DNA from 3 places in the Serratia sp. HNCC26DJ206 genome. Region 2 is predicted to be linked to each of the others. Evidence: riboswitches for the same ligand, from Rfam matches in the RefSeq annotation. Region 2 holds a riboswitch; each other region holds the start of a gene.

What was found. A riboswitch is a leader RNA that binds a small molecule or an ion and turns the genes downstream of it on or off. The one in region 2 is predicted to bind thiamine pyrophosphate.
Region 1: linked by a shared signal. The riboswitch ahead of thiB (thiamine ABC transporter substrate binding subunit) and the one ahead of thiC (phosphomethylpyrimidine synthase ThiC) in region 2 are both predicted to bind thiamine pyrophosphate.
Region 3: linked by a shared signal. The riboswitch ahead of thiM (hydroxyethylthiazole kinase) and the one ahead of thiC (phosphomethylpyrimidine synthase ThiC) in region 2 are both predicted to bind thiamine pyrophosphate.

Annotation. Positions count from the first base shown of each region.
Region 1 covers NZ_JBXUGP010000007.1:151,029-160,683, forward strand. Annotated here, with positions in the region: gene leuC (3-isopropylmalate dehydratase large subunit) at 1-202, shown strand, start outside; gene leuD (3-isopropylmalate dehydratase small subunit) at 214-816, shown strand; gene AC2A1E_RS06765 (DASS family sodium-coupled anion symporter) at 1,023-2,495, opposite strand; gene AC2A1E_RS06770 (sugar efflux transporter) at 2,639-3,826, opposite strand; gene sgrT (glucose uptake inhibitor SgrT) at 4,113-4,286, opposite strand; gene sgrR (HTH-type transcriptional regulator SgrR) at 4,379-6,040, shown strand; TPP riboswitch at 6,078-6,206, shown strand; gene thiB (thiamine ABC transporter substrate binding subunit) at 6,313-7,299, shown strand; gene thiP (thiamine/thiamine pyrophosphate ABC transporter permease ThiP) at 7,275-8,882, shown strand; gene thiQ (thiamine ABC transporter ATP-binding protein ThiQ) at 8,869-9,573, shown strand.
Region 2 covers NZ_JBXUGP010000039.1:19,073-28,727, reverse strand. Annotated here, with positions in the region: gene nfi (deoxyribonuclease V) at 1-552, opposite strand, end outside; gene hemE (uroporphyrinogen decarboxylase) at 570-1,634, opposite strand; gene nudC (NAD(+) diphosphatase) at 1,677-2,444, opposite strand; gene rsd (sigma D regulator) at 2,545-3,060, shown strand; TPP riboswitch at 3,177-3,300, shown strand; gene thiC (phosphomethylpyrimidine synthase ThiC) at 3,415-5,358, shown strand; gene thiE (thiamine phosphate synthase) at 5,351-5,989, shown strand; gene AC2A1E_RS21055 (HesA/MoeB/ThiF family protein) at 5,994-6,743, shown strand; gene thiS (sulfur carrier protein ThiS) at 6,740-6,940, shown strand; gene AC2A1E_RS21045 (thiazole synthase) at 6,942-7,721, shown strand; gene thiH (2-iminoacetate synthase ThiH) at 7,721-8,854, shown strand; gene shiA (shikimate transporter) at 9,067-9,655, opposite strand, start outside.
Region 3 covers NZ_JBXUGP010000002.1:96,814-106,468, reverse strand. Annotated here, with positions in the region: gene srlE (PTS glucitol/sorbitol transporter subunit IIB) at 1-736, shown strand, start outside; gene srlB (PTS glucitol/sorbitol transporter subunit IIA) at 755-1,117, shown strand; gene srlD (sorbitol-6-phosphate dehydrogenase) at 1,133-1,912, shown strand; gene gutM (transcriptional regulator GutM) at 2,178-2,534, shown strand; gene srlR (glucitol operon DNA-binding transcriptional repressor SrlR) at 2,617-3,390, shown strand; gene gutQ (arabinose-5-phosphate isomerase GutQ) at 3,383-4,354, shown strand; gene thiD (bifunctional hydroxymethylpyrimidine kinase/phosphomethylpyrimidine kinase) at 4,390-5,190, opposite strand; gene thiM (hydroxyethylthiazole kinase) at 5,187-5,981, opposite strand; TPP riboswitch at 6,018-6,112, opposite strand; gene yiaA (inner membrane protein YiaA) at 6,554-7,003, shown strand; partial or broken gene AC2A1E_RS01885 (Fic family protein) at 7,073-7,782, opposite strand; gene AC2A1E_RS01880 (LolA family protein) at 8,088-8,801, shown strand; gene AC2A1E_RS01875 (SRPBCC family protein) at 8,818-9,288, shown strand; gene AC2A1E_RS01870 (GNAT family N-acetyltransferase) at 9,341-9,655, shown strand, end outside.

The DNA.
Region 1 (9,655 bases), on a different contig from region 2:
CTGCTCTATGTGTCTGGCGATGAATAACGATCGCTTGAACCCCGGCGAGCGCTGCGCGTCCACCAGCAACCGTAACTTCGAAGGGCGTCAGGGCCGTGGTGGGCGTACCCATCTGGTCAGCCCGGCGATGGCGGCTGCCGCTGCCGTGACTGGCCATTTTGCCGATGTCCGTGAACTGCACCATATTCATGAAAAACACTAGGGAGCACCACCGTGGCTAAATTTACTCAACATACCGGTTTAGTGGTGCCTCTGGATGCGGCTAACGTCGATACCGACGCCATTATCCCGAAGCAGTTTCTGCAGAAAGTAACCCGTACCGGTTTTGGTCAGCACCTGTTCAACGACTGGCGTTTTCTGGATGATGCCGGTCAGCAGCCTAACCCAGAGTTCATCCTGAATAAACCGCGCTACCAAGGGGCCAGCATCCTGTTAGCACGCGAAAACTTTGGCTGTGGCTCTTCCCGCGAGCACGCGCCTTGGGCGCTGGCCGATTACGGTTTTAAAGTGGTGATTGCACCGAGCTTCGCCGATATCTTCTACGGCAACTCGTTCAACAGTCAGCTACTGCCGGTCCGTTTGAGTGAGCAGGATGTCGACACGCTGTTCAAGCTGGTGGCAGAGAACGAAGGGATCGAGTTTGTGGTGGATCTGGAAAACCAGACGGTGAATGCCGGAGGCAAAAGCTATTCGTTTGAGATCGACAGCTTCCGCCGCCACTGCATGATTAACGGCTTGGACAGCATCGGTCTGACGCTGCAACACGAAGCGGAAATTTCACGCTTCGAGGCCCAGCAGTTGGCGTTTCTGAACTAATCCTCTGTAATACCCTAAATAATTGGAGCTGCGGCAAGGCGGCAAGTAAGAGACAAATCGGTCGCAGACCGATTTGAACAGCGCTTGCGCTGGCCCGCAGGGTGAGCCTCAGTCATGAGGCTCATAATCCCCTGGAGCTTAGATAACTAAGTGACAGGGGTGAGCTTACGCAGCCAACACAGCAGCAGCTTCAAGTATGACGGGTATTACCAATAGCCCAACCATTTCCACCACAGCCCGCCAACCACCATCCAGATCAGCAGGTTGACCACGCTCATCACAAAGCCGGTTTTCCACCATTCCCCCAGCGTGGCATAACCAGAACCAAAGATAATCGGCGCGGTACCGGTAGCATAGTGGGTCAAAGACATCATCAGCGACGAAGAGAATGCCAGAATCAGGCCAAGCAGCGCAGGCGGCGCGCCCAAAGCAATACCGGCGGCAAAGAAGGCGGCAAACATCGCGGTAACGTGGGCGGTGGTACTGGCAAAGAAATAGTGCGAATACAGATAGATAAGCGTCAGCAGTATCGTCCCGCCAACCCAGCTCATCCCCATATTATCAATACCCGTTCCGACGGTCTTCGACAGCCAGCCAATCAGCCCGAGCTTACCGAGGAAGGTCGCCATCATCACCAGTGCGGCGAACCATACGACCGTATCCCAGGCGCCTTTGTGTTTCAGCACGTCATCCCAGCTCAGCACGCCGGTCATCAGTAAGATTGCCAAACCAATAACCGCTGCGGTGGTTGGGTTCACCGCCAGTTCCGGGCCAAAGATCATGGCGGGAACCCCGGCCCACAGCACCAGCAACAGGGCAAACACGCCCAGCGTGATTTTCTCTGCCAGCGTTATTCTCCCAAGCACTTGCAGCTTTTCCTGCGCAAAACGCGGCGCATCCGGGGTGCTTTTAATTTCCGGCGGATACAGCAGATAAACCACCAGCGGCATCACGATCAGCGAACAGATCGCCGGTACCAATGCGGCGATCGCCCACATCGACCAGGTCAGTTCAAATTCAGATCCGGCCCCTTTAGCGATCAGGTTGACGACCAACGGGTTCGGCGCAGTTGCGGTGATAAACATCGCCGAAGTGATCGGGTTGATGTTGTAGTTCACCAACGCCAAGTAGCGGCCAATGGTGCCAGAGGTATTCAGCTCCGGTTTAGAGCCAAAACTGTCGGCGATCGACTTCATGATCGGGTGGATGATCCCGCCACCGCGGGCGGTGTTACTTGGCGTCACCGGTGCCAGCACCGTTTCTGCCATGGTCAGCGCATAGGCGATCCCCAGCGTCTTTTTGCCGAACAGCGAGATAAAGTAGTAGCCAATGCGCGCGCCCAAGCCGGTTTTATTCAGGCTGAGGGAGATCATGATCGCAAAGCCGATCAGCCAGATTAGCTGATTGGAGAAGCCACTGAGTGCATCATCCAGAGCGGCCGCAGGCTTCCCGGGATTGGTGACGCCGGTCACTGCCACCAGCGCAATGGCAATAATCGAAACCGCGCCAATCGGCATCGCCTTGCCAATAATGGCAACGATGGTACCAATAAACAGCGCCAGCAAATGCCAGGCATTGGGGGCAACCCCTTCAGGCACCGGAATCACAAACCAGATAATCAGAGCAACAATAACGGCAACAAGAGAAGGAACGGGCTTGAGCGGCGTTAGTTTATCCATAACATACCCACTTTTATCAACGGGATCGGCATCTCAGCAGCAAGATGGACAAGAGCGCGAGGTTCGCGCTCTGATGATAATCATCTTAGGGAGTATGGCGCAATTTTCTCAATGACATGTATCAAGTAAGCCACTGTTCAGCTTCACACTTCGCGCACTCTGGCGCACATCCACAGTGCCAGCATCGCCAGCAGGGTAATCAGCCAGTAGACCGCATAGTGGCCGACGTTCTCCACCAACGCCCCTTGCAGCATGCCAGCCAGGATCACCCCGGTAGAGATACTGTTGGTAAACAGCGTGGTCGCCGCACCCGGCCGCCCCGGCATCAGGTCCTGGAAATACAGCATGCCGATCCCGGCAATAATGCCGATGAAGATCGCATTGAATAATTGCAGCACCATCAGTGCGGCCTTGAACTTGAACAGCACCAGCCCGGCATAGAACAGCACGCCAGCCGCGACCGCAAACAGCATCATGTTGCGCTTACCAAAGCGTTTGACGTAGTACCCCGCCAACAGCATGGCCGGGATTTCCAGCCCCGCCGCAGTGCCCATCAGCAGGCCTGCCAACCTCTCCGGCAGGCCAAGATCGGCAGTGATATACAGTGGCATATCAATGAAATACATGGTGTTGCAGGTCCACATCAGCACCGAAGCCAGAAACAGCAAGCGCACATCAGGATCGCGCCAGGCACTGAGCGGCGCAATCGGTGGTGAATCGACGCTGATTTCAACCTGCGCACGCGGCACCGAAGGCAGCATCAGCCACACCAACAACGCGCTGATGACAAAAATCGACGCCGCGACCAGAAACATCACCATAAAGCCGTAATTCAGCGCCAGCATGAAAGAAAGCGGCGGGCCGATCACCCAGGCCAAAGAAAGCTGGGCACGCATCAGCGAGCTGAACATCACCACTTCACGTGCCGAGCTGTCGGCATATTCACGCGCCAGCGCAAAAATCTGCGGCGTGGCGGTATTGGCGATCGCCGCCAACAGCACCCCGGCGGTAATCAGCGTCAAATAATCGCGATTGAAGGCAAACAACAGGCTGTTACCCACCGCCATCAGGCAGCACAGCAGGATCAGCTTACGCCGGTCGCCGCGGGTGTCGGAACGCTTCGCCAGCAGGAAACTGACGATAATCCCGGCGATGGCATTCAGGGTATAAAACAGCCCAACCCAGAGCGGGCGGACTTTCACCTCGGTGGTGAGAAATAAGCTCAGCGTGGGGGCCTGCAACGCGCCAGCGATGCCGGAAAGAAAGGCGATGATCAGAAAAGCGGCAAAAACGGGATTAAAACGGCGTGGCAACCAGCGTTTGACATTCATACCTGCGTCCCTGACCAGAGAATAAAGAAGCCTACGCCCAAGCTACTTCGAGATGCAGGTAGGCGGCAACTGAGCGACAAATCGGTCTTTGACCGATTTGAACCGCGCTTGGGCCCTACATAGGCCGAGTAACGCAGCCAACACCCCTGCATCCTGAAGGGCGACGGGGGTATGCTACAGAAGGGGAATTACAGAATAAAGTGATGTGTCAGAGAAAAATACCAGTGGGTTACCCCACTGGCTGGTGAAAAAGCACCATTACTCAGAAACACTTTTGCTATGAGCGCTAGATACGCTCACGGTATTGCTTATCGTTTAGCGTATTGATGTCCCACTGGGTCAAGTGGGCCAGCATATCCAACCTTGTCTGTTGCGGGATCACCTCCAGCCAGTCGGCGTTCTGGCAGCGAATCGCCGTGAAATAACGCTGATAAAACTGTTTCGTTAAGAGAACCTTCATTAAGTGCCCCTCCGCTCTTTGGACTGAAACCATTATTGGCGTAATATAGGGAAAGATAAATTGACGGATTGATGCCTTGGAGTTCCTCTTTTATGTCTACCTCACGCTTGCAACAACAGTTCATCCGCCTGTGGCAACGCTGTCATGGCCAACCCACAGAAACCACGTTGCAGGAACTGGCCGACGTGCTCAGTTGTTCGCGCCGCCACGTGCGCTCCTTATTAGGCGCAATGCAGCAGCAAGGCTGGCTCACCTGGCAGGCCGAAGCCGGACGAGGCAAGCGTTCACAGCTCAGTTTCCAATACACCGGCCTGGCACTTCAGCAACAGCGGGCTGAAGAGTTGCTGGAGCAGGACAAAATTGATCAGTTGGTACAGCTGGTGGGCGACAAAAATGCCGTGCGCCAGATGCTGCTTTCCCAACTGGGGCGCAGCTTTCGCCAAGGCAAACATATCCTGCGCGTGCTCTACTATCGCCAGCTTTACAACCTGCTGCCCGGCTCGGCGCTACGCCGTTCAGAAACCCATCTGGCGCGGCAGATTTTTAACGGTTTAACGCGCATAAATGAGGAAAATGGGGAAATCGAGTCCGATCTTTCCCACCACTGGCAGACAGTAACGCCTTTGCACTGGCGTTTTTATCTGCGCCCGGCGATTCGTTTCCACCATGGCCGCGAGCTAGAGATGGAAGACGTGATCCATTCCCTGAACCGGCTGATCCCGCAGCCTCTGTTTTCCCATATCGATAAAGTCACTTCCCCCACGCCCTATGTGATCGACGTCCATCTGCACAGCCCGGACTACTGGCTGCCCTGGCTGCTGGGCAGTGTGCATGCCATGATCCTGCCGCGCGAATGGCAGAGCCTGCCGGATTTCGCCCGCCATCCCGTCGGCACCGGTCCTTACAGCGTGGTGCACAATCATCGCAGCCAGATGAAGATCCATGCCTTCGATGATTACTTTGGCTATCGCGCGCTGATTGATGAAGTCAACATCTGGGTGCTGCCAGAAGTCACCGAAGAACTGGTGCATTCAGGCGTGCAGTTGCAGGGGGATGAAACGGGTAAAAATGAGTTGGAAAGCCGCCTTGAAGAAGGCTGTTATTTCCTGCTGTTTGACCAGCGCTCAACGCTGGCGGCCAATCCTGAAATCCGCAGTTGGCTGAGTGAACTGATCAACCCGATCGCCCTGCTGAGCCACGCAGGATCGGTATATCAACGCTATTGGGCACCGGCCTACGGCATTCTGCCACGCTGGTTACATAACCGCGCATTGGGGCAGCAACCCAAACCTGCGGGGCTAACCGAACTGACGTTAACTTTCTACAGCGAGCACTCGGAATTCCACGCCATCCAGCAGGCCATCACCGCCTTACTGGCGCAACACGGAATCAAGCTTAACGTACAAATCATCAACTACGATGACTGGCATAAGGGCGAGGCGAACAGCGATTTATGGCTTGGCAGCGCCAACTTCACGCTGCCGCTGGAGTTTTCCCTGTTTGCCACGCTGTATGAAACGCCGTTAATCCAGCACTGTTTGAGCGAAGATATCGCCGAGGATGCGGCTTTGTGGCGCGATAACCGCTTGCCGCTGGCGGAGTTCTGCCAACGCTTGGTCAGCAGCCATCAGTTGCACCCGCTGTTCCATCACTGGTTGCAACTGCACGGCCAACGCAGCATGCGCGGGGTACGCATGAATACCCTTGGGTGGTTCGATTTTAAATCGGCCTGGTTCGCCCCGCCGGAAACATAAGTCTCTTTCACCACTGCCCGTTAATCTCTACAATAGCGCCGTCTCAACGGGGTGCGGAAAACAACGAGCGCTGCATGAAAACGCAGCACGTTTTTTTCCGCTGAGAGTACACCCGTCGAACCTGATCCGGTCAATACCGGCGGAGGGATTTGAGTACCGCGTCGCTTATCCCCAATAGATTTCAAGTTGCAGCTAACAACGCTGCGGCTTGAAAGATGATGGGGATTCACGCCCTCAGAGTCCTTTGCCCCCTTAAATTTCAGGAGTGCAAAGTGGTCAAAAAATACCTGCCTTACCTATTGCTGTTGGCTGCGGCCCCCGTGCTGGCCAAGCCTACGCTGACGGTTTACACCTACGATTCTTTCGCCGCCGACTGGGGCCCTGGCCCAGCAATTAAAAAAGCCTTCGAGGCCGATTGTGACTGCGAATTGAAATTTGTGGCGCTGGAAGACGGCGTTTCACTGCTCAACCGCGTGCGGATGGAGGGCAACAACAGCGCTGCCGATATCGTGCTGGGGTTGGACAACAATCTGCTGCAAGCGGCAAAACAAACCGGCCTGTTCGCCGAGAGCCAGGTTGATACCGGCAAGCTCACCGTGCCAGGTGGCTGGCAGGACAACACCTTCATCCCTTACGATTACGGCTACTTCGCCTTTGTTTACAACAAAGACAAACTGAAAAACCCGCCGAAAAGCCTGCAAGAGCTGGTGAGCAGCGATCAACCCTGGAAAATCATCTATCAGGATCCGCGCACCAGCACGCCGGGGCTCGGCCTGCTGCTGTGGATGCAGAAAGTGTATGGCGACAAAGCACCGGAAGCCTGGCAGCAACTGGCGAAAAAAACCGTTACCGTCACCAAAGGCTGGAGCGAAGCCTATGGCCTGTTCCTGAAAGGCGAAGGCGATCTGGTGCTGAGCTATACCACCTCCCCGGCTTACCATCTGATTGAAGAGAAAAAAGACAGCTACGCAGCCGCCAACTTCAGCGAAGGCCATTACCTGCAAGTCGAAGTGGCCGCTAAACTGAAGGCCAGCAAAAACCCGGAGCTGGCAGAGCGCTTTATGCAGTTTATGGTTACGCCAGCCTTCCAGAACACCATTCCTACCGGCAACTGGATGTACCCGGTGATTGAAACCACGCTGCCTGCGGGTTTTGAACAGATGACCGTGCCGCAAACCGCATTGCAATTCAGTGCAGAAGAAGTGGCAAAACAGCGTGGTGACTGGGTACGGGCATGGCAAACCGCCGTCAGCCACTGATCCCGCGTTGGCTATGGCCGGGGCTGATGGCCGCTGGCCTGATCGGGCTGATCGCACTGCTGGCGATGGGCTCCTTATGGCGACACGCACCCAGCAGCGACTGGCGTAGCTTATGGCAAGACAGCTATCTGTGGCACGTGGTGCGCTTTACCTTCTGGCAGGCGCTGCTGTCGGCCCTGATCTCGGTACTTCCCGCCATCCCGCTGGCTCGTGCGCTCTATCGGCGGCGCTTCCCTGGCCGCAACCTACTGCTGCGCCTATGCGCCATGACGCTGGTCTTGCCGGTGCTGGTGGCGGTTTTCGGCATCCTGAGCGTGTACGGCAAGCAAGGCTGGCTGGCGGTGGTGTGCGGTTGGCTAGGGATCCATTACAGTTTCTCGCCCTATGGCCTACAGGGCATCCTGCTGGCACATCTGTTCTTTAATCTGCCGCTGGCCAGCCGTTTACTGTTGCAGGCGCTGGAAAATATCCCCACGGAACAGCGCCAACTGGCGGCACAACTGGGGATGAATGGCTGGCAGCAGTTCCGCTTTGTGGAATGGCCCGCGCTGCGCCGCCAGATCCTGCCCAGCGGCGCATTGATTTTTATGCTGTGTTTCGCCAGTTTTGCCACCGTGCTGTCGCTGGGCGGTGGGCCACAGGCCACCACCATTGAGTTGGCGATCTATCAGGCATTGAGTTACGACTACGATCTCAGCCGCGCCGCGCTGCTGGCGCTGATCCAACTGACCTGCTGCCTTGGGTTGGTGGTGCTCAGCCAACGCTTGAACCAGGCGCTGCCGGTCGGCCATACCCATGCTCAAAGCTGGCGCAACCCAGAAGACAGCCGCGGACGGCGCATCGGCGATACGCTGCTGATTAGCGCCGCCCTGTTATTGCTGTTACCGCCGCTGTTGGCGGTGATTATCGACGGAACCAATCACCGCCTGATCAGCGTGCTGCAACAGCCGCTACTGTGGCAGGCGCTGTTGACGTCGCTGCGTATCGCACTCGGTGCCGGTCTGCTATGCGTGGTGCTAACTATGATGCTGCTGTGGAGCAGCCGCGAACTGAAACTACGGCAGCGGCCCGCACAGGGCCAAATGCTGGAACTGAGCGGCATGCTGATCCTGGCGATGCCGGGCATTGTGCTGGCAACCGGCTTCTTCCTGCTGCTGAGCGATACCGTCGGGCTGCCGCAATCCCCCTATGCGCTGGTGATCCTCACCAACGCACTGATGGCGGTACCTTACGCGTTGAAAGTGCTGGAAAACCCGATGCGCGATCTGGCCGAGCGCTATAATCCTCTTTGCCTGTCGCTGGACATTCACGGCTGGCAGCGTTTGCGCTGGATTGAGCTGAAAGCGCTGAAACGCCCGCTGGCACAGGCCCTGGCATTTGCCTGCGTGCTGTCGATTGGCGATTTCGGCGTGGTTGCCCTGTTCGGCAACGAACAGTTCCGCACGCTGCCTTTTTATCTGTATCAGCAGATTGGTTCTTACCGCAGCAACGACGGTGCCGTGACCGCAGCCCTGCTGCTGTTACTGTGCTTCCTGCTGTTTACCCTGATTGAACGCTTACCGGGCCGCCATGCTAAAGCTTGAAAAACTGACCTACCTGTACGAACACCTGCCGATGCGTTTTGACCTGCGCATTCAACCGGGCGAGCACGTCGCGGTGCTGGGGCCAAGTGGTGCCGGTAAAAGCACCCTGCTCAGCCTGATCGCCGGTTTTTTACCAGCGGCCAGTGGCAAACTTCTGCTGAACGGCAGCGACCACACCGCTACGTCGCCGGCCAAGCGCCCGGTTTCTATGCTGTTTCAGGAAAACAATCTGTTTGCACATTTGACGGTGGCGCAAAACATCGGGCTGGGGCTGGATCCTGGCCTGCGTTTGAATAGCGTCCAGAAGCAGCAGTTGGCGCAGATCGCCCAGCAGGTGGGGCTGGAGGAACATCTGCAACGCCTGCCTGCACAGCTTTCCGGCGGCCAACGCCAGCGTGCCGCATTGGCGCGCTGCCTGATTCGCCAGCAACCGATTCTGCTGCTCGACGAACCTTTCTCCGCGCTCGATCCGGCGCTGCGTAATGAGATGCTGCAACTGCTGCAAGAGGTGTGCGATCTCCGTCAGCTCACGCTGTTAATGGTGTCACACAATCTGGAAGATGCCGCCCACATCGCCCCCCGTACTTTACTGGTGGTGGATGGCCGCATCTATTACGACGGCCCAACCCAGGCGTTGATAGAGGGCAGCACCCCAGCAGCTCGCGTGCTGGGCATTGCAGCAAGAACGTGATCCAAGGCGCGTTTTTTATGCTGAATTAATAAACCTGTTGTGCGAGTTTTGCACCTGTGGTTTTATAAAATCCTGTTTTTTA
Region 2 (9,655 bases):
CGCCGTACTCACGCGGTGGCCGGTGGCAATAAACAACGGATTGCAGCGCGCCTTGCTGCGCCACACCCAACCAAGCTGCTCGCCCTTGTCTTCCAGCGCTGCCAACGCACCAACCGCCGTATCAAGCGGGGCAAAGGTGCCGCACAAGCGCTTTTTGGCCACGCCGATCGTCGGCACATTCACCATCAAGCCAAAGTGGCTAGCCACGCCCAAACGCCGCGGGTGCGAAATGCCATGCCCATCGACGAAGATCAGGTCGGGTTTCTGTTGCAGTTGCTCCCACGCGGCAAGCAACGCCGGATACTCACGAAACGAAAGAAACCCGGGGATATAGGGCATGGTGGTATTGATGCGCGCCACCCGGTATTCCACCAGTTGCAAAGAAGGATAGCGCAGAATCGCAATGGCAGCGCGTGTTACCGCGCCTTCTTGCTCAAAACCGACATCGGCACCGGCAATAAAAGCGGGAGGGTTTTGCAGAAAATCATCGTGGCGAATGACGTCCCCCGCACGCTGTAACTGCTCCGTCCGCAGGGCCTGAGTATCAATCACAGCGTCTCCTTACCGGCTCAGCGATGGTATTTAGCCGAAAGCGCGTGCACTGCTTCGACAAAGGCACCCGCATTCTCTGGCGGCACATCCTGATGGATGCCATGACCCAGGTTAAAGACGTGCCCTTCGCCGTGGCCAAAGCCAGCCAAGATGGTTTCCACTTCCTGCGCGATTCGTTCCGGCGCGGCATACAGCATGGAAGGATCCATATTGCCCTGCAGCGCAACCTGATGGCCCACACGGCGGCGCGCCTCGGCGATATCCGTGGTCCAATCCAGGCCCAGCGCATCACAGCCGGTCGCAGCCATCGCTTCCAACCACTGGCCACCGCCTTTGGTGAACAAAGTCACCGGCACCCGGCGGCCGTCGTTTTCACGCAGCAGACCATCAACGATTTTATGCATGTAATGCAGCGAGAACTCCAGGTAGTCGCGGCCGGTCAGCACGCCGCCCCAGGTATCAAACACCATCACCGATTGCGCACCGGCTTTGATCTGGGCATTGAGATACAGAATGACGCTGTCTGCCAGCTTATCCAGCAACAGATGCAGCGTTTGTGGCTCGGCGTACATCATCTTCTTCAGCTTGGTAAACGCCTTGCTGCTGCCACCTTCCACCATATAAGTAGCCAGCGTCCACGGGCTGCCGGAGAAACCGATCAGCGGCACTGCGCCTTTCAGCTCACGACGGATGGTACGCACCGCATTCATCACGTAACCCAGTTCATCTTCCGGATCAAACGCTGGCAGCTTGTCTACGTCGGCACGGCAGGTAATCGGGGATGAAAAGCGTGGCCCTTCACCGGCTTCGAAATAGAGCCCCAGGCCCATGGCGTCGGGAATGGTAAGAATGTCGGAGAACAGAATGGCGGCATCCAGCGCATAGCGACGTAACGGCTGTAACGTCACTTCGCAGGCCAGCTCCGCATTTTTGCACAGCGACATAAAATCACCGGCCTGGGCACGCGTGGCCTTGTACTCCGGCAAATAACGACCGGCCTGACGCATCATCCACACAGGAGTCACATCCACTGGCTGGCGCAGCAAAGCACGCAGGTAACGATCGTTCTTCAACTCATTCATTTATCAGGCTCCCGTAATCATCTGGCGCCATTGTACATGATTCTATTCTGCCCGACACAGCGCCACGGTATCCTCGATCAACCGGCGCGCCACGGTGCCCGGTGGTGGTAACAACGGCAATTGGTCGTGGCGATACCAGCCTGCGTTGAGCAACTCTTTCGGATCGTGACGCAGTTCACCGCTCTGATAATCTGCCATAAAGGCCATCATCAGCGAATGTGGGAACGGCCAGGGTTGAGATGTCACATAACGCAGGTTGGTGATAGCGATATTGCTTTCTTCCATCACCTCACGTGCTACCGCCTGCTCCAGCGTTTCCCCCACCTCCACAAACCCGGCCAACACGGTATGGATGCCGCCGCGGTGGCGCACGTGCTGTGCCAGCAGGATCTCATCATTACGGCGGATGGCGACGATCACGCAAGGCGCAATTTGCGGGTAATAGCGTTCACGGCAGTGATTGCACAGGCAGGCGCTTTCGGTGCGGCTGAGCACCATTTCATGGCCGCAATAGCCACAAAACTTATGTGAGCGGTAAAAGTTGGCCAGTTGCACACCACGCCCGGCCAGTTGGAACAGGCCGCGATCGAGATCGATCAATTGTCGCACAGAGCCCATCTCTCTCGGCATCGGCTGGCATACCAGCCATACCGGTACCCCTTCCCATTCACCAATCTGGCGAGCCTGTAGGCCCAACAGTGAATATGACGCCGCTGAACCCAACGGCAACTCACCTTTCGGCAGCCAAATTTTGCTTTCATGGCTGACGATCCACCAGCCATTTTCGTTACCCGTTAATGCAAGTTCCATATGTTGTTGCACAACCTCTGCTTCACTGGCAATCTAGGAATTGTTCTTTGTTAGATTTTAATAAATTACTGTTTTCTTTCTATTACTCACGGAGTCAAACATGCTCAATAAGTTGGAAAACCTGACTCAACGCGTTGGTGGCAGTAATGAATTAGTTGATCAATGGCTACAGGCACGCAAGCAATTACTGGTCGCCTATTGCACCTTGGTAGGCATCAAACCGAACAAAGAAAAGCATACGCCGCTGAATGAAAAAGCGCTGGAGAACTTTTGCCAGAATCTGGTGGATTATCTCTCTGACGGGCATTTTCACATCTATGGCGAAATTATCAAGCAGGTGGAAGGCTCAGCCAGCCCCAAAATGGCGCTGACCACTAAGTTCTACCCGAAGCTACAGGCCAATACCGAAACGATCATGGCGTTCCACGATCGCTATACCGAAGTGGATATCGATCAGGACGTCTGTCTGGAATTTCATCAGGCACTGTCAGATATCGGCGAAGCCTTGGCGTCACGCTTTGCCCTAGAGGATCACCTGATTCAACTGGCTGCAGAAACCTTACAGCAAGCTCAGCCAGGAGCTTCCAACGCCGATTCGCTGGAAAACCGCGCCTGATCCCATCAATAAACGTTGGCCCACGGACGGGCTGAGTCACCTCGCACCGCCCACAACACCTCAGCATGAAAGATCACGGGTAGGCTTGTAGTTTTTATTCACCCTCCTATACTGGACGCTTCTTGTCGGAGTGCCTAGCGCTGATCTGTTTAACAAATTAGCCAGGCTGAGACCGTTAATTCGGGATCCGCGGAACCTGATCGGGTTAAGACCCGCGAAGGGAACAAGAGTAATCTATCGCCGAACACAGCTTACCCGATCCAGGATCTCGCTGCTTTCTTGGCCAACACCATTACTCCCTCCGAGCTCCAGACAAGCAATTTTCCAAACATCACCCACTGATAGGAATTTGCTATGTCTACGATGAAACAGCCCCGTGCCCGCAAACAGCAGCGCGACGAAGCGCAGCAGTTTATCGATGCCTTACAAGGCGTGACTTTCCCCAACTCTCACCGTATCTATCTGCAAGGTTCACGCAGCGACATCCGTGTTCCGATGCGTGAAATCCAGCTTAGCCCAACGCTTACCGGCGGCAACAAAGATAACCCGCAGTATGAACAGAATGAGGCGATCCCGGTGTATGACACTGCGGGCCCTTACGGCGATCCGCACGCCACACTGGATGTCCATCGCGGCCTGGAAAAACTGCGGGCAGGCTGGATTGAAGAGCGTGCCGATACTGCAACATTGAGTGGCGTCAGTTCCGGCTTTACCCAACAACGACTGGCGGACGAAGGGCTGGATCATCTGCGTTTCGAACACTTACCGTTGCCACGCAAGGCCTTACCCGGCAAATGTGTCACCCAGTTGCACTATGCTCGCGCCGGTATCGTTACGCCAGAGATGGAGTTTATTGCCATCCGCGAAAATATGGGCCGTGAGCGCATTCGTGGCGAGGTGTTACGCCAGCAGCACCCAGGCCAGAACTGGGGTGCCAATCTGCCGGAAAACATCACGCCGGAATTTGTGCGCCAGGAAGTGGCCGCTGGCCGCGCCATCATCCCTGCCAACATCAACCACCCGGAATCCGAGCCGATGATCATTGGCCGTAATTTCCTGGTGAAGGTGAATGCCAATATCGGCAATTCGGCGGTCACTTCGTCGATCGAAGAAGAAGTCGAAAAGCTGGTGTGGTCTACCCGTTGGGGTGCGGATACCGTGATGGATCTCTCCACCGGCCGCTACATCCACGAAACCCGTGAATGGATCCTGCGTAACAGCCCGGTGCCGATTGGCACCGTGCCGATCTATCAGGCACTGGAAAAAGTGAATGGCGTGGCGGAGAATCTGACCTGGGAAATGTTCCGCGATACTCTGCTGGAACAGGCGGAACAGGGCGTGGACTACTTCACCATCCACGCGGGCGTACTGCTGCGCTATGTGCCAATGACCGCCAAACGCCTGACCGGCATTGTGTCACGCGGGGGTTCGATCATGGCGAAGTGGTGCCTGTCGCACCATCAGGAAAACTTCCTCTATCAGCACTTCCGTGAAATCTGCGAAATCTGCGCCGCTTACGACGTTGCCCTGTCGCTCGGCGACGGCCTGCGCCCAGGCTCAATTCAGGATGCCAACGACGAAGCCCAGTTTGCCGAACTGCACACGTTGGGTGAACTGACCAAAGTCGCCTGGGAATATGATGTGCAGGTGATGATCGAAGGCCCAGGCCACGTGCCGATGCAGATGATCCGCCGTAACATGACCGAAGAGTTGGAGCATTGCCACGGAGCACCGTTCTATACCCTTGGCCCATTGACCACCGATATTGCTCCAGGCTACGACCACTTCACCTCGGGGATTGGCGCCGCCATGATCGGCTGGTTCGGCTGCGCAATGCTGTGCTACGTCACGCCAAAAGAGCACCTCGGCCTGCCAAACAAGGAAGACGTGAAGCAAGGGCTGATCACCTACAAGATCGCGGCCCACGCTGCCGATCTGGCGAAGGGCCATCCGGGTGCGCAGATCCGTGATAACGCCATGTCCAAAGCGCGTTTCGAATTCCGTTGGGAAGATCAGTTCAATCTGGCGTTAGATCCAGACACTGCCCGCGCTTACCACGACGAAACCCTGCCGCAGGAGTCCGGCAAGATCGCGCACTTCTGCTCCATGTGCGGGCCGAAATTCTGCTCAATGAAAATCTCGCAGGAAGTGCGCGATTACGCTGCCGCACAAGAAGCCGCCAAACCGGTCGAAGTCCAGCTTTCCGGCATGGAGAAAATGTCCGCCGAATTCCGCTCACGCGGCAGCGAACTGTACCACAGCGCATCTAACCTACAGGAAGAGGTGAACAATGACTGAAATCACCACGCCCTTTCCTGCCACCCCGCACAAACTGGGGCTTTACCCGGTGGTCGACAGCGTTGAATGGATTGCCCGCCTGCTGGATGCAGGCGTAACCACCATTCAGTTGCGCATCAAAGATCTGCCGGACGAACAGGTTGAAACCGACGTTGCCGCCGCTATTGCGCTTGGCAAGCAATACCGTGCACGGCTGTTTATCAACGACTACTGGCGCTTGGCGATTAAACACGGTGCCTATGGTGTTCACTTGGGGCAGGAGGATCTGGAGACTACCGATCTGGCTGCCATTCATCGGGCCGGATTGCGCCTGGGGGTATCAACCCATGACGACGCAGAGATCGCCCGGGCCATCGCGGTAAAACCTTCCTACATTGCGCTTGGGCATATCTTCCCCACCCAAACCAAAGAGATGCCTTCCGCACCGCAAGGACTGGCTGAGCTGAAACGCCATATCGCCGGATTACAAGATTACCCGACGGTGGCGATCGGCGGGATCAGCCTCGATCGTGTGCCTGCCGTACTCGAGTGCGGCGTAGGCAGCGTGGCGGTGGTTAGCGCCATCACCCAGGCAGCGGATTGGCGTATAGCCGCGGCGCAGTTGCTGAAACTGATTGAAGGCAAGGAGTAATGCGATGCTCAACGATCAGGAATTTCTGCGTTACAGCCGCCAGTTGCTGCTAGAGGACGTTGGCCCAGAAGGCCAGCAAAAGCTAAAGCAATCCACGGTGCTGATAGTCGGTCTAGGGGGTTTAGGCTCTCCGGCAGCACTGTATCTGGCCGCCGCAGGCGTCGGCACGCTGCTGTTGGCTGATGACGATCAGTTGCATATCACTAACCTGCAGCGGCAAATCCTTTATCGCAGTAACGAAGTTCCCCAAGGCAAAGCGCGGTTAGCCCAACGTCAATTACAGGCGCTGAACCCGCTGGTAGCCTGTATCACGCTGGAACAGCGCTTACAGGGTTCAATACTCAGGGAAGCCGTGGCGCGTGCCGATCTGGTGCTGGATTGCAGTGACAATATGGCGACCCGCCACGCGGTTAATACCGCCTGTGTGGCCATCGGCAAGCCCTTGATCAGCGGCAGCGCGGTAGGCTTCAGCGGCCAGTTGCTGGTGATCGAACCACCATATGCCCAAGGCTGCTATGCCTGCCTCTACCCTGAACAAACCGAACCACAGCGTAACTGCCGGACGGCGGGCGTGCTCGGCCCTGTGGTAGGGGTGATCGGCACGCTCCAGGCGCTGGAGGCGATCAAAATGCTGGCAGGAATGGCTTCACCCCTCAGCGGCAAGCTGCGTTTGTTCGACGGCAAACAGCAGAGCTGGAGCACCTTGCAACTCAGCCAAGCCAGCAATTGCCCAGTTTGCCGAGGTGTCGCATGAAAATCACGCTGAATGACCAGCCGTTGGAGTTGGCGCAAGCCTTAAGCGTCACCGCCCTGCTCGAACAACTGGATCGCCACCAGCCAGGCACCGCGCTGGCCATTAACCAGACCATCATCCCACGCGCCGACTGGGCAAGCCGCCAGGTACAGGACGGTGATGATATCCTGCTGTTTCAAGCGATTGCCGGAGGCTGATATGCTGCAAATCGCCGATACCACTTTTACTTCACGCCTGTTTACCGGCACTGGCAAATTCGCCACCCCGGCCTTAATGCTGGCAGCTTTGCAAGCATCCGGCTCCCAGTTGGTCACCATGGCAATGAAACGCGTCGATCTACGCGGCGGTAACGATGCCATTCTGGCACCGCTGCAACAGTTGGGTGTGAAGCTGCTACCGAATACCTCCGGCGCTAAAACCGCCGCCGAAGCGGTGTTTGCCGCCAGATTGGCACGGGAAGCGCTCGGTACTCATTGGGTAAAACTGGAAATCCACCCGGATGTGAAATACCTGCTGCCAGATCCGATCGAAACCTTAAAAGCCGCAGAAATTCTGGTTAAAGAAGGCTTCGTCGTGTTGCCCTACTGCGGTGCCGACCCGGTATTGTGCAAGCGGTTAGAAGAAGCCGGCTGTGCAGCGGTCATGCCACTCGGGGCGCCGATTGGTTCTAACCGTGGCCTGCTGACCCGTGATTTCCTTGAAATCATCATCGAACAAGCCAAGGTGCCGGTGGTGGTCGATGCCGGTATCGGTGCGCCAAGCCATGCGCTGGAAGCCATGGAATTAGGTGCCGATGCGGTGCTGGTCAATACCGCCATCGCCGTGGCACGCGATCCGGTGCAAATGGCACAGGCATTCCGGCTAGCGCTGGAAGCCGGTGAGTTGGCACGCCGCGCCGGATTGGGCCATCGCCAGCGGATTGCCGTTGCATCCAGCCCGCTGACCGCGTTTCTCAGCCAATCAGAGGAGATACGCTGATGAGTGATGATTTCAGTAGCCGCTGGCAACAGCTAGATTGGGATGATATTCAACTGCGTATCAACAGCAAAACCGCGCGCGATGTTGAACAGGCACTTAATGCACAGAAGCTGACGCGCGATGACTTTATGGCGCTGATCTCCCCCGCCGCCGCTCCTTATCTGGAACCGCTGGCGCAGCGCGCACAGCAACTGACGCGCCAGCGTTTTGGTAACGTAGTCAGCTTTTACGTGCCGTTATATCTCTCTAACCTGTGCGCCAACGACTGTACTTACTGCGGTTTCTCTATGAGCAACCGCATCAAGCGTAAAACGCTCGATAGCGACGAGATCGAACGGGAATGCGCAGCGATCAAGGCGTTGGGTTTTGAGCACCTGCTGCTGGTGACCGGTGAACACCAGAATAAAGTGGGTATGGCTTACTTCCGCCAGCATCTGCCGCAAATCCGCCGCCATTTCAGCTCGTTGATGATGGAGGTTCAGCCACTGGCCGAGGATGAGTACGCCGAATTGAAAACCCTGGGGCTGGATGGGGTGATGGTTTATCAGGAAACCTATCATGCTGCCACTTACCAACGGCATCATCTGCGTGGGCATAAGCAGGATTTCCACTGGCGGCTGGCAACGCCGGATCGCTTGGGCCGTGCCGGGATCGACAAGATCGGCCTTGGCGCGTTAATCGGGCTGTCCAACAGTTGGCGCACTGACTGTTACATGCTGGCCGAACACCTGTTCTACTTGCAGCAAACCTACTGGCAAAGCCGTTACTCAATCTCGTTCCCCCGTTTGCGGCCCTGCGCCGGAGGTATTGAACCGGCCTCGGTGATGAGTGAACCACAGCTGGTGCAGCTTATCTGCGCTTTCCGTTTGTTTGCGCCAGACGTCGAGCTGTCATTGTCGACTCGTGAGTCACCGTTCTTCCGCGATCATATGATCCCGCTGGCAATCAATAGCGTCAGCGCCGGTTCAAAAACCCAGCCCGGCGGTTACGCCGATGACACGCCAGCAGAGCTGGAGCAATTTGAACCGCACGATGGCCGGACACCGCAACAGGTCGCTCTTGCTATTAGCGCCGCGGGATTGCAGCCGGTGTGGAAAGATTGGGATGATTATCTGGGGCGTGCTGCGCAATAACCTGCAACGGTTACATCGGCGAGCCAATAGCGCTGAAAGACATACGCAAAGCTAAAAAGCCGGGCTGGAACAGAAAATTGGCGCCGTTATAGTGACTTCGTTGGTTATCAAACCCGAGGCCAACCAAGGCTGTCTACCCCTCTTGATAGCCTTGCCCTACCAAACCCCGGAGCGCGCGGATGTCCCCCGCGCGTCTCCGGTTTCTGATTTGATCAATCCGTGGCCTGAGGCTTCATGCTCGCCCCTACAATGGCCGACAGCAGGCAACCTATTGCCAGATAAGCGGCGACCAAATGCCAGGAACCATCCATAAACTCCACCAACAGTACGGCGATAAAAGGCGTGAAACCACCACCGACGACGCTGGCGACCTGATAACCAACCCCAGCACCGCTGTAACGGTAGGCGGTACCAAACAATTCGGTAAACATCGGCTGTTGCACGCTGACGAGCATATCGTGCGCCACATTGCCGAGCATGATGGCAAACAAGATAATCATTAGGGTATTACGGCTCTCTAGCGCCATGAAAAACGGTACTGCGCTGGCGCAGCCAATGAGTGCCCCCGTTACATAGATCCGGCGTCGGCCAAAGCGATCGGCCAAATAGGCAAAACAGGGAATAGAGATGCAGCTCACCGCCCCCACCAGTAAGCCAATGTTGAGAAACATGTCGCGCGCCAGGCCAAGGTGGGTGGTGGAGTAATTCAGCGCAAAGGCCGTCACGATGTACATCGTGAGCAACTCGCCCAATCGCAAGGCGATAATCAGTAAGAATGCCTTAGGGTTTTGACGCAATGCC
Region 3 (9,655 bases), on a different contig from region 2:
CATTCCGACCATCAACATTCATGCCACCGGTCAATCCGGCCCGCTGGCGCAGTTTATTCTGGAAGATATCTACGTTTCCGGCGTGCGGGAAAACAATATCAGCCTGGTTGAGGTGGCTGATGGCGCGGCAACGGCCCCGGTCACGGAAAAACCCGTAGCGCCAAAAGTGCGTGACTACGACACCAGCAAGAAGATCACCGAGCAAAGTGATGGATTGCTAGCCAAAGTCGGGATGGGCATGGGTTCGGTGGTGGCGGTGTTCTTCCAGGCTGGCCGTGACACCATCGACACCATCCTGAAAACCATCCTGCCGTTTATGGCCTTCGTCTCGGCGCTGATCGGCATCATCCTGGCCTCTGGGCTCGGGGACTTTATCGCTCACGGCCTGACGCCGCTGGCCAACAGCCCGATCGGCCTGGTGACGCTGGCGCTAATCTGCTCCTTCCCGCTGCTTTCGCCGTTCCTTGGCCCAGGCGCGGTGATTGCTCAGGTGATCGGCGTGTTGGTCGGCGTGCAGATTGGCCTTGGCCATATCCCGCCGCAGTTGGCCTTACCGGCGCTGTTTGCCATTAACGCACAGGCCGCCTGTGACTTTATCCCGGTGGGTTTGTCTTTGGCAGAAGCCAAACAGGATACGGTGCGCGTCGGCGTACCTTCGGTACTAGTCGGGCGCTTCCTCACCGGCGCACCCACAGTGCTGATCGCCTGGGCAGCATCGGCCTTTATTTATCAATAAGTTGAACAGGGGAAAACGATGAACACCATTTTCCAGACCACCATTACCCATATCGGCGGCTGCGCCCGTGATGCGCTGCTGGATGACATGCTGATCACCTTCCGTGAAGGCGCTCCGGCAGATATCGAAGAGTACTGTTTCATTCACCAACACGGCAACACCGCCGGTGATTTACAGGTCGGCGGGGTGATGGAGCTCGGCGAAAGCCGTTACCCGATCACCGCCGTCGGTGAGGTTGCCACGCAGAACCTGCGCGAACTGGGCCACGTCACCGTGCGTTTCGACGGCGAGGCACAGGCGGAATTCCCCGGTTCGATCCACGTTACCGGCCCAACGCCTAGCGATATCCCATTAGGCAGCACGCTGAAATTTTCCGCATAAGGAAAGGAGTACAACATGTCTGAAGTAGCTGTAGTGATTGGCGGTGGCCAAACGTTAGGAGCCTTCCTGTGCCACGGCCTGGCTGAAGCCGGTTACCGCGTGGCGGTGGCGGATCTGAGCGCTGACAACGCCCATCTGGTGGCACAGCAAATCAATCAGGAATACGGTGCCGATCGCGCAATCGGCTTCCAGGCCGATGCCACCGATGAAGCCAGCGTTATTGCGCTGGCAAGTGCGGTTGATCAGGCTTTCGGCCAGACGAATCTGTTAGTGTACAGCGCCGGGATCGCCAAAGCGGCGCCGATCACCGATTTCCAACTGGGTGATTTCGATCGCTCATTGCAGGTGAATCTGGTGGGGTATTTTCTCTGTGCCCGCGAGTTTTCGCGCCTGATGATCCGCGACGGCGTTGCCGGGCGCATCATTCAGATCAACTCTAAATCCGGCAAGGTCGGCAGCAAACACAACTCTGGCTACAGCGCGGCCAAGTTCGGCGGCGTAGGGTTGACCCAATCGCTGGCGCTCGATCTGGCGGAGTATGGCATTACCGTGCACTCATTGATGCTCGGTAACCTGCTCAAATCCCCAATGTTCCAGTCGTTATTGCCGCAATACGCGCAGAAACTGGGGATCAAACCCGAAGACGTTGAGAAGTATTACACCGACAAAGTACCGCTCAAACGCGGCTGCGATTATCAGGACGTGCTGAACACCCTGCTGTTCTACGCCAGCGATAAGGCGTCGTACTGCACCGGTCAGTCGATCAACATTACCGGCGGGCAAGTGATGTTCTGATATATATCGGCTGAGGGCGAGATTGTCCCCCTCACCCCAACCCTCTCCCCAAGGGAGAGGGAGCCGATAAGTGCCACGGTTAAGACTGGAGTAAAGCGGTGGCGCATACCGCCCCTTAGCCCAAGGGAAAACAAGTCGATAAATACCACGGTTAATGCCGGAGTAAAACAGTGGCACATCCAGTCCCCTCTCCCTGTGGGAGAGGGCTAGGGTGAGGGGAAGATCACCTGATTTCCCCTTCATTTTTACACAGGAGCACAATCTCATGACCAGCGCACTCATCACCTTTGCCATTATCGCCTGGTTGATGCAAATCGCCCTCGGCTGGTGGCAGATTCAGCGTTTCAACCGCGCCTTTGATCGCCTGTGCCAGCTAGGCAACGTGGGCGTTGGCCGCTCTGGCGGGCGCTTCAAACCCCGCGTGATACTGGCACTGGCGTTCGATGAACAGCAGCGGGTGTGCGGTAGCATGCTGATGCGCGGCCTGACTATTTTCGCACAGCCTAAACAACTCACCGAGTTGCATGGCATGCATCAGCAAGATTTATGCCCGGATGTGATCTTCCCCGAGGATCAATCATGCAAAACTGCACTATTGTTAGCGATTACACCGAAATCATGATATTTTCACACTAAAAGACATTACCTTTCATAGTGAATTATTCACCGAGAGGAATGGTCAACTCTGGTGAACAGGAATCGCTATGAAACCAAAGCAGCGGCAAGCCGCTATTCTTGAATACTTGCAGCGACATGGCAAAACGGCAGTGGATGCACTGGCAGAACATTTCTCCACCACCGGCACCACCATCCGTAAAGACCTCACCCTGCTGGAAGAAGAGGGTGACGTGATCCGCACCTACGGCGGTGTGGTGCTCAGCCGTGACGATGGCGATCAACCCATCGATCGCAAAACCCATATCAATACCGAGAAGAAACGCCAGATTGCCTACGCCGCCATCAAACTGATCGACGACGGCGATTCGCTGATCTTCGACGCAGGTAGCACCGTATTGCAAATGGTGCCACATCTGGCGCAGTTCAATAACATCACCGTAATGACCAACAGCCTGCATATCGTCAATGCGCTGGTGGAGTTGGACAACGACCAGACCATTCTGATGCCCGGTGGCACCTATCGCAAAAAATCAGCCTCGTTTCACGGCAGCCTGGCCGAATCGGCGTTCCATCAGTTCAGCTTTGATAAACTGTTTATCGGTGCCGACGGGGTCGATCTCAACGCAGGAGTGACCACCTTCAATGAGGTACACAATGTCAGCAAAGCCATGTGCGAAGCTGCCAGCCGCATTGTGCTGCTGGTCGATTCCTCCAAATTCGGCCGTAAAAGCCCGAACGTGGTGTGCGAACTGGGCGTAGTGGATACGCTGATCACCGATAAAGGCATCAACCCGAGTTACCTCGCTGCGTTGCAGGCGAAAGGCATCAATATCATTCTGGTAGGAGACTCCGATGAGTAACGCCACTGCCCTGCTTAACTTTGCCCGCGAAACGCTGGAGATTGAACTGGCGGAAGCACAACGCCTGCTGACCCGACTGGACGATAATTTTGTCCGTGCCTGCGAACTGCTATTGAACTGCCAAGGTAAAGCGGTGATTTCCGGCATCGGTAAATCCGGCCATATCGGCAAAAAGATTGCCGCATCGCTGGCCAGCACCGGCACGCCGTCGTTCTTCGTCCATCCCGCCGAAGCGCTGCATGGCGATCTCGGCATGATCGGTGCCGACGATGTGGTGATCTTTATCTCTTATTCCGGCCGCGCCAAAGAGCTGGATCTGATCCTGCCGTTGCTGGCCGAAAGCCAGATCCCGGTGATCGCCATCACCGGCGGTAAAGAATCCCCGCTGGCGCTGGGCGCAGCCTGCACGTTGGATATCAGCGTAGAGCGTGAGGCCTGCCCAATGGGATTGGCCCCCACTTCCAGCGCTGTTAACACTCTGATGATGGGCGATGCGCTGGCCATGGCGCTGATGCGCCAGCGCGGTTTCAACGCGGAAGATTTTGCCCGCTCTCATCCGGGTGGCAGTTTGGGCGCACGCCTGTTAAACCGCGTCCACCACCTGATGCGCACCGGTGATCGCCTGCCGGTGGTTAAAGAAAGCGTCAACGTGATGGAGGCGATGCTGGAATTGAGCCGCACCGGCCTTGGTCTGGTCGCGGTGTGCGATGCTCAACAGAAAGTGGTAGGCGTATTTACCGACGGTGACCTGCGCCGCTGGCTGGTGAAGGGCAATAGCCTCGCTGATGCCCTCAGCCCGGCGATCACCCGCCCCGGCTATCGCCTGCCAGAACAGTGGCGGGCTGGTGAAGCATTGGAAGCCCTGCACGAACAACACATCAGCGCGGCCCCGGTCGTTAACCTTGACGGCGTGCTGGTGGGGGCGATCAACCTGCACGACCTGCATCAGGCTGGAGTCGGCTAAGGCTTATGCCGGGCGTTCTCTGCGCCCGGCCAACTTCACCACCAGGCATGAAAATGGTGCACTGGCCCAATACCCTGCCCCACTTCTAGGCTATCGGCCTGCTGCAAAGCTTGTTGCAGATAGGCCTTGGCCTCCATCACCGTTGCAACCCAATTCTCATGACGCGGGCGCAATGCCGCCAGCGCGGCTGAAAGTGTGCAGCCGGTGCCATGGGTATGCCGGGTCGCCACGCGCGGCGCAGTGAAACGCTGCTCCAGATCGGCGGTAAATAACCAATCCGGACTCTCACCTTCGTTCAAGTGCCCCCCTTTTATCAGCACCGCCTGGCAACCCATCGCCAGCAATGCCTGCCCCTGCTCGCGCATTTGCCGTTCATTCTCGGCCGGTGCGCAAGCCAGCAACGCCGCCGCTTCCGGCAAATTTGGCGTGATAAGAGAAACCAACGGCAATAATTCACGGCGGATAGACTCCACAGCCTCTGGTGCCAGCAGCGGATCGCCGCTTTTGGCAAGCATCACCGTATCGAGCACCACATAAGGCAGTTGATAGTGCCGCAGACGTTCCGCCACCGCAGTGACGATCTCCGCATTGGCTAGCATGCCGATCTTGGCGCTGTCGATCCGCACATCGCTGAGTACGGAATCAAGCTGGGCAGCCACAAAGGCTGGATCGATGTGATATACCGACTGCACCCCACGGGTGTTTTGCGCCACCAAGGCGGTGATCACGCTGGTACCATAGGCCCCCAGCGCCGAAAAAGCTTTCAGATCGGCCTGGATCCCCGCGCCACCGCTCGGATCGGTGCCCGCAATGGTTAGAGCATTAATACGTTTCATTGCAGATCCTCTGAGGTCAGTTGATAAAGCGCATCGAGAAATGCCGGGGTAAAGCTGCCGGGGCCGCTACAGCGTGCCACCGCACGTTCACCGCATAGCGACATCACCCGGCAAGCGGTGGCTACGTTATCCAACCGCTCGCCCGGCAGGCTGCAAAAGGCAGCCACTACCGCAGACAGCGCGCAGCCGGTGCCCACCACCCGCGTCATCAGGATATCGCCACCGGTCACGGCCCAGTCACGCTCGCCGTCGGTGATGTAATCCACCACCCCGCTCACCGCCACAATCGCACCGCTACTCTGGGCCAGTTCACGCGCTGCCGGTAACGCTGCCAGTGAGTCGTCATTGCTGTCGACGCCACGGCCGCTAGCCCGTAGACCGCTCAGCGCCATAATCTCCGACGCGTTACCGCGGATCGCCGCAGGCTGTAGCATCAGTAAACGCTGAGCAAAATCAGTGCGATAAGTCAAACCGCCCACCGCAACCGGATCCAACGCCCAAGGCTTGCCTGCGTGATTGGCAGCCTCGATAGCGGCCAACATCGACTCGGCCCGCGCGCTGTGCAGCGTACCGATATTGATCAGCAACGCATCCGCCACACGGCTGAACTGTGCGGCCTCGGCAGGCTCGACCACCATCGCCGGAGAAGCCCCTAGGGCCAGCAGAACATTGGCGGTCAATTCCTGTACCACTTCGTTAGTCAGGCAATGAATCAACGGGAGATGGCGTTTAAATTGGTGAAAACAGGCCGCGGCACGGTTGCCGGGTAACACATCAGGTCGAGTCAACATATTGCTCCCAACCGGCGTTCAAGAAGGCGGGTACCGGTTGAGATACCGAGACTTCCCTACGCTGGTATTATCCAGATCAGGTAATACGGGTAAATTCTCAGCCGATTACATCGGCACCCCGAGTCATTGAAAAATCATTAAATTTTTGTTGGCTGTCTCGCCAACGTCGATCAGGATAATCGCCAAACCTGGGGCTGTAAACCCATTTTAGGGAAGACTCCAGGTTGAGCCTATTTAGCTTAATGACAGGGAATATATTTGCAGGATAAATTTCAAAAAATAATGCATGCATTTTCCATATTAAACATGACGTCATTCTTTATGTTTTGTGCTGATTATGCATCACAACTCAAATTGAAACTTGACAAGGCAGCCGAAAAATTAGCGCGATTAATACTTAAAAATTAATGTCGATATGATCCCCAACAGGAACGATCAGACATACTCATTATCTGAAGCTTATTCTATTGCATTAATAAACAGAGATCGGGTAGATTGCTCCCGACCTCATAAGCTGCCGTTGTACTGGCTTAGGAGCAGGGAGTTCGTCTTGTTATTTAGGGATACATATAATGAGTTCTGTACCACAACAAAACACCACCTCGTTTGCTTTCGTTCTCGCCTCTTGGGCAGCACTCCTCGGCGGTTTTGGCGTGTTTCTGCTGGGCCTGTGGAATGCGGAAATGCAATTGAATGAAAAAGGCTATTATTTCGCCGTATTGATATTGGGCCTGTTTACCGCCATAACCATTCAAAAGACGGTCCGCGATCAGCAAGATGGCATTCCAGTGACTCATATTTATAGTATTACTTGCTGGGTGGCTTTTGCGATTGCCGTAGGCCTGTTATGCATCGGTTTGTGGAATGCCAAATTATTATTAAGTGAGAAAGGTTTCTACGGTGTCTCCTTCTTTCTTAGCCTGTTTGGCGCCATTGCGGTGCAGAAAAATACCCGCGATGCGGCCAAAAACTACGGCAGCGAAGCTGAATACAGCGTAGATAAAGATGTAACGGTAGAATAATGTATTGCTCAGGGGGTTAACCCCCTGATTATTACCCCATATAAATATCATCTTTACCATATAATAAGTTTAAACAACCTGCCAGTAACCGCTCTTAGTCGACCCAACTCTTGCTAATCGTTTTTCCTCCTGTAATACCTTGATAGTGCGCTCGATCGTACGGCTACTTACCTTCAACTCACCAGCAAGTTGCACAATAGTCATGGAAGGATTAGCGGTGACAGCAGCTAAGATGCGTTCTGCGGATGGATGAATTCAAATTCGTAATGGAATATGGAACTGGCAATCAACGGGTGGATATCAGTGTGCTGTAACCATGTCAGCAGATCGCTGACTAAACGCGGCAATTGATTGGCTGGCGGAGCCATATGAATCAGCTGCTTTTCCCGATACACGCCAACATTACCACTGCGCAACTGACCTGGCGCATCCACTAGGCCAACCATCAGTAAACGATGTGCTGCCAGTAAGTCATCAAACCGATGGCTCTGCCAGTCAGGCAATTTTTCATAGGCAAGGATCGCGTTACGAACTTCCTGAATATCTTTTGCCGGCGCCAATACCCGTTTACCATCCATGATCGCAGTAACCTGTTCGGTAGACAGACTGTTGTGCTCAATAGCCAATGATGCCTGGATAGTGCGGATACGGTTCTCTTTACGTAGCAAAGGGGAAGATTGTTCAGCCTGCGCAGCCCAACGGCCTAATAGCTCCCCCACCTCAACCACCTGATTCAGAATGTTTGGTGTTATGGTATAAGGCGGTTGATAACCTGCCATCGTGCTCCCCTCATTATCAAAAAAACAGGCCCAGAATCACCTTGCCAGCCCTCACACTACGCAAATCATGGTGTGTTGAGTACTAAATATCAAGCAGTTGACTGGTTTCACTTAGCTTCAACCTATTTAATGAGGTATTTTTATTCACTACCACTCAAATATGCGGCAGTTAAACCCTTCATTCGATACTTTCATAAAATAAATCAAATAATTAAAAGCAACCAACCCTCTTGCTTATTACCTGTAACCAGTCCTACATTTAATTATAAATATGAGGAAATTATCCTTTCTGGTCAGTTCACACAATGAAGGTGAAAACTATCAGCAAATTAATCAACTCAATATTGTTACTCGTGACCGTATTGATACCAAGCACCGCGGCCTATGCTGCTAGTGCTACGGATGTTGCCCCCTCTTCGCTGTTCAGCGCAAACAGCACAGACCCTATTGTTCTTGCCCAGCAACATTTTGAGCAGCTTGAATCCTATCAGGTTAAGATCGTTTCCCAATCGGCCCTGGGTGAAAATAATGTGATTCGATACAGCTATCGCAAGCCCGGCTATGTGCGGATGGATTTTACTGAGCCTCATCCGGGTGCGGTTCTGGTTTATAACCCAAGTAGCGGCACGGTTCGCCTATGGCCATTCGGTCTACATCAATTCCCGGTGCTAAATCTTTCACCGACAGACGCGTTGATACGCGATCAGAACGGCCATCAGGTGGATCAATCGGATGTTGGCACGTTACTGCGCAATATCCGCAGCCTGCAGCAAGGGGGTAAAACCACCATTGTTGGTAAAGAAATCTTGTTGGGGCAACCCGTATTGCACGTATCGATCAATGGCCCAAGCGGTTTCACAGTCAGCGGAGTTCACCGCTCTGAACTCTGGTTGGAGAATAGCCATAGTTTCCCTGTCAAAGTCGTGAGTTATGGCATTAATGGTCACATCATAGAAACCGTATTTATGGATGCAGTAGTGTTCAACCTTCGATTTCCCGATAATTTCTTTACCCCTTGATGCGGAGTTTAACTGCATGGCTGAGTATCAGCTTTCCACCACTTGGCGAATCAAAGCACCACTGCAAGAGGTATGGGATGCTCTTTACCATCCTGATGTCTGGCCAAATTGGTGGAAAAACTTAGTGCAGATTGTTGAGATAGAAAAAGGCGATGTGCTTGGTATCGGCGCATTGCATCGCCATACCTGGAAGGGCGTTCTCCCTTATCGGATAACTTTTGATATTCGCATATTAAATATCGTGCCTTTACAGCTTCTTGAAGGGCAAGCCAGTGGTGAAGTTGAAGGGATTGGGCGGTGGATCCTCTCTTATGACGGCACTGACACCCTCGCTTGTTACCATTGGGATATCCGAACCAATGCATTGTGGATGAACTGCCTGGCACCGCTTATAGCACCATTATTCCGCTGGAATCATTATGCCGTGATGCGCGAAGGGGCTAGAGGACTGGCTCGTAAATTAGGAACCCGCGTTGAAATGGATTGATGCTGATAACGATCTACCCTACGACATCCCCAAGCAATGCAAAGGAAACACCATGCAGATAAGACCCTACCAAGAGGCAGATCGCCCATTTCTGAGCGTTCTGTACCTTGCTGCACGCCGAGCGACCTTTACTTGGCGCGACACTCGCCATTACCAATTGGAGGATTTCGATCGCTCAACGCGGGGTGAAGAAATATGGGTAGCAGAAAAGGCAGGAAAACTATTGGGATTTGTATCGATTCACCGCGCTGACAATTTCATTCATCACCTGTATGTCGACCCCGATCTACCACCGCAGGGCATCGGCAGCGCATTGCTGCATGCGGCCGAACGCACCTTTACGTCGACCGGCTCGCTAAAATGCCTG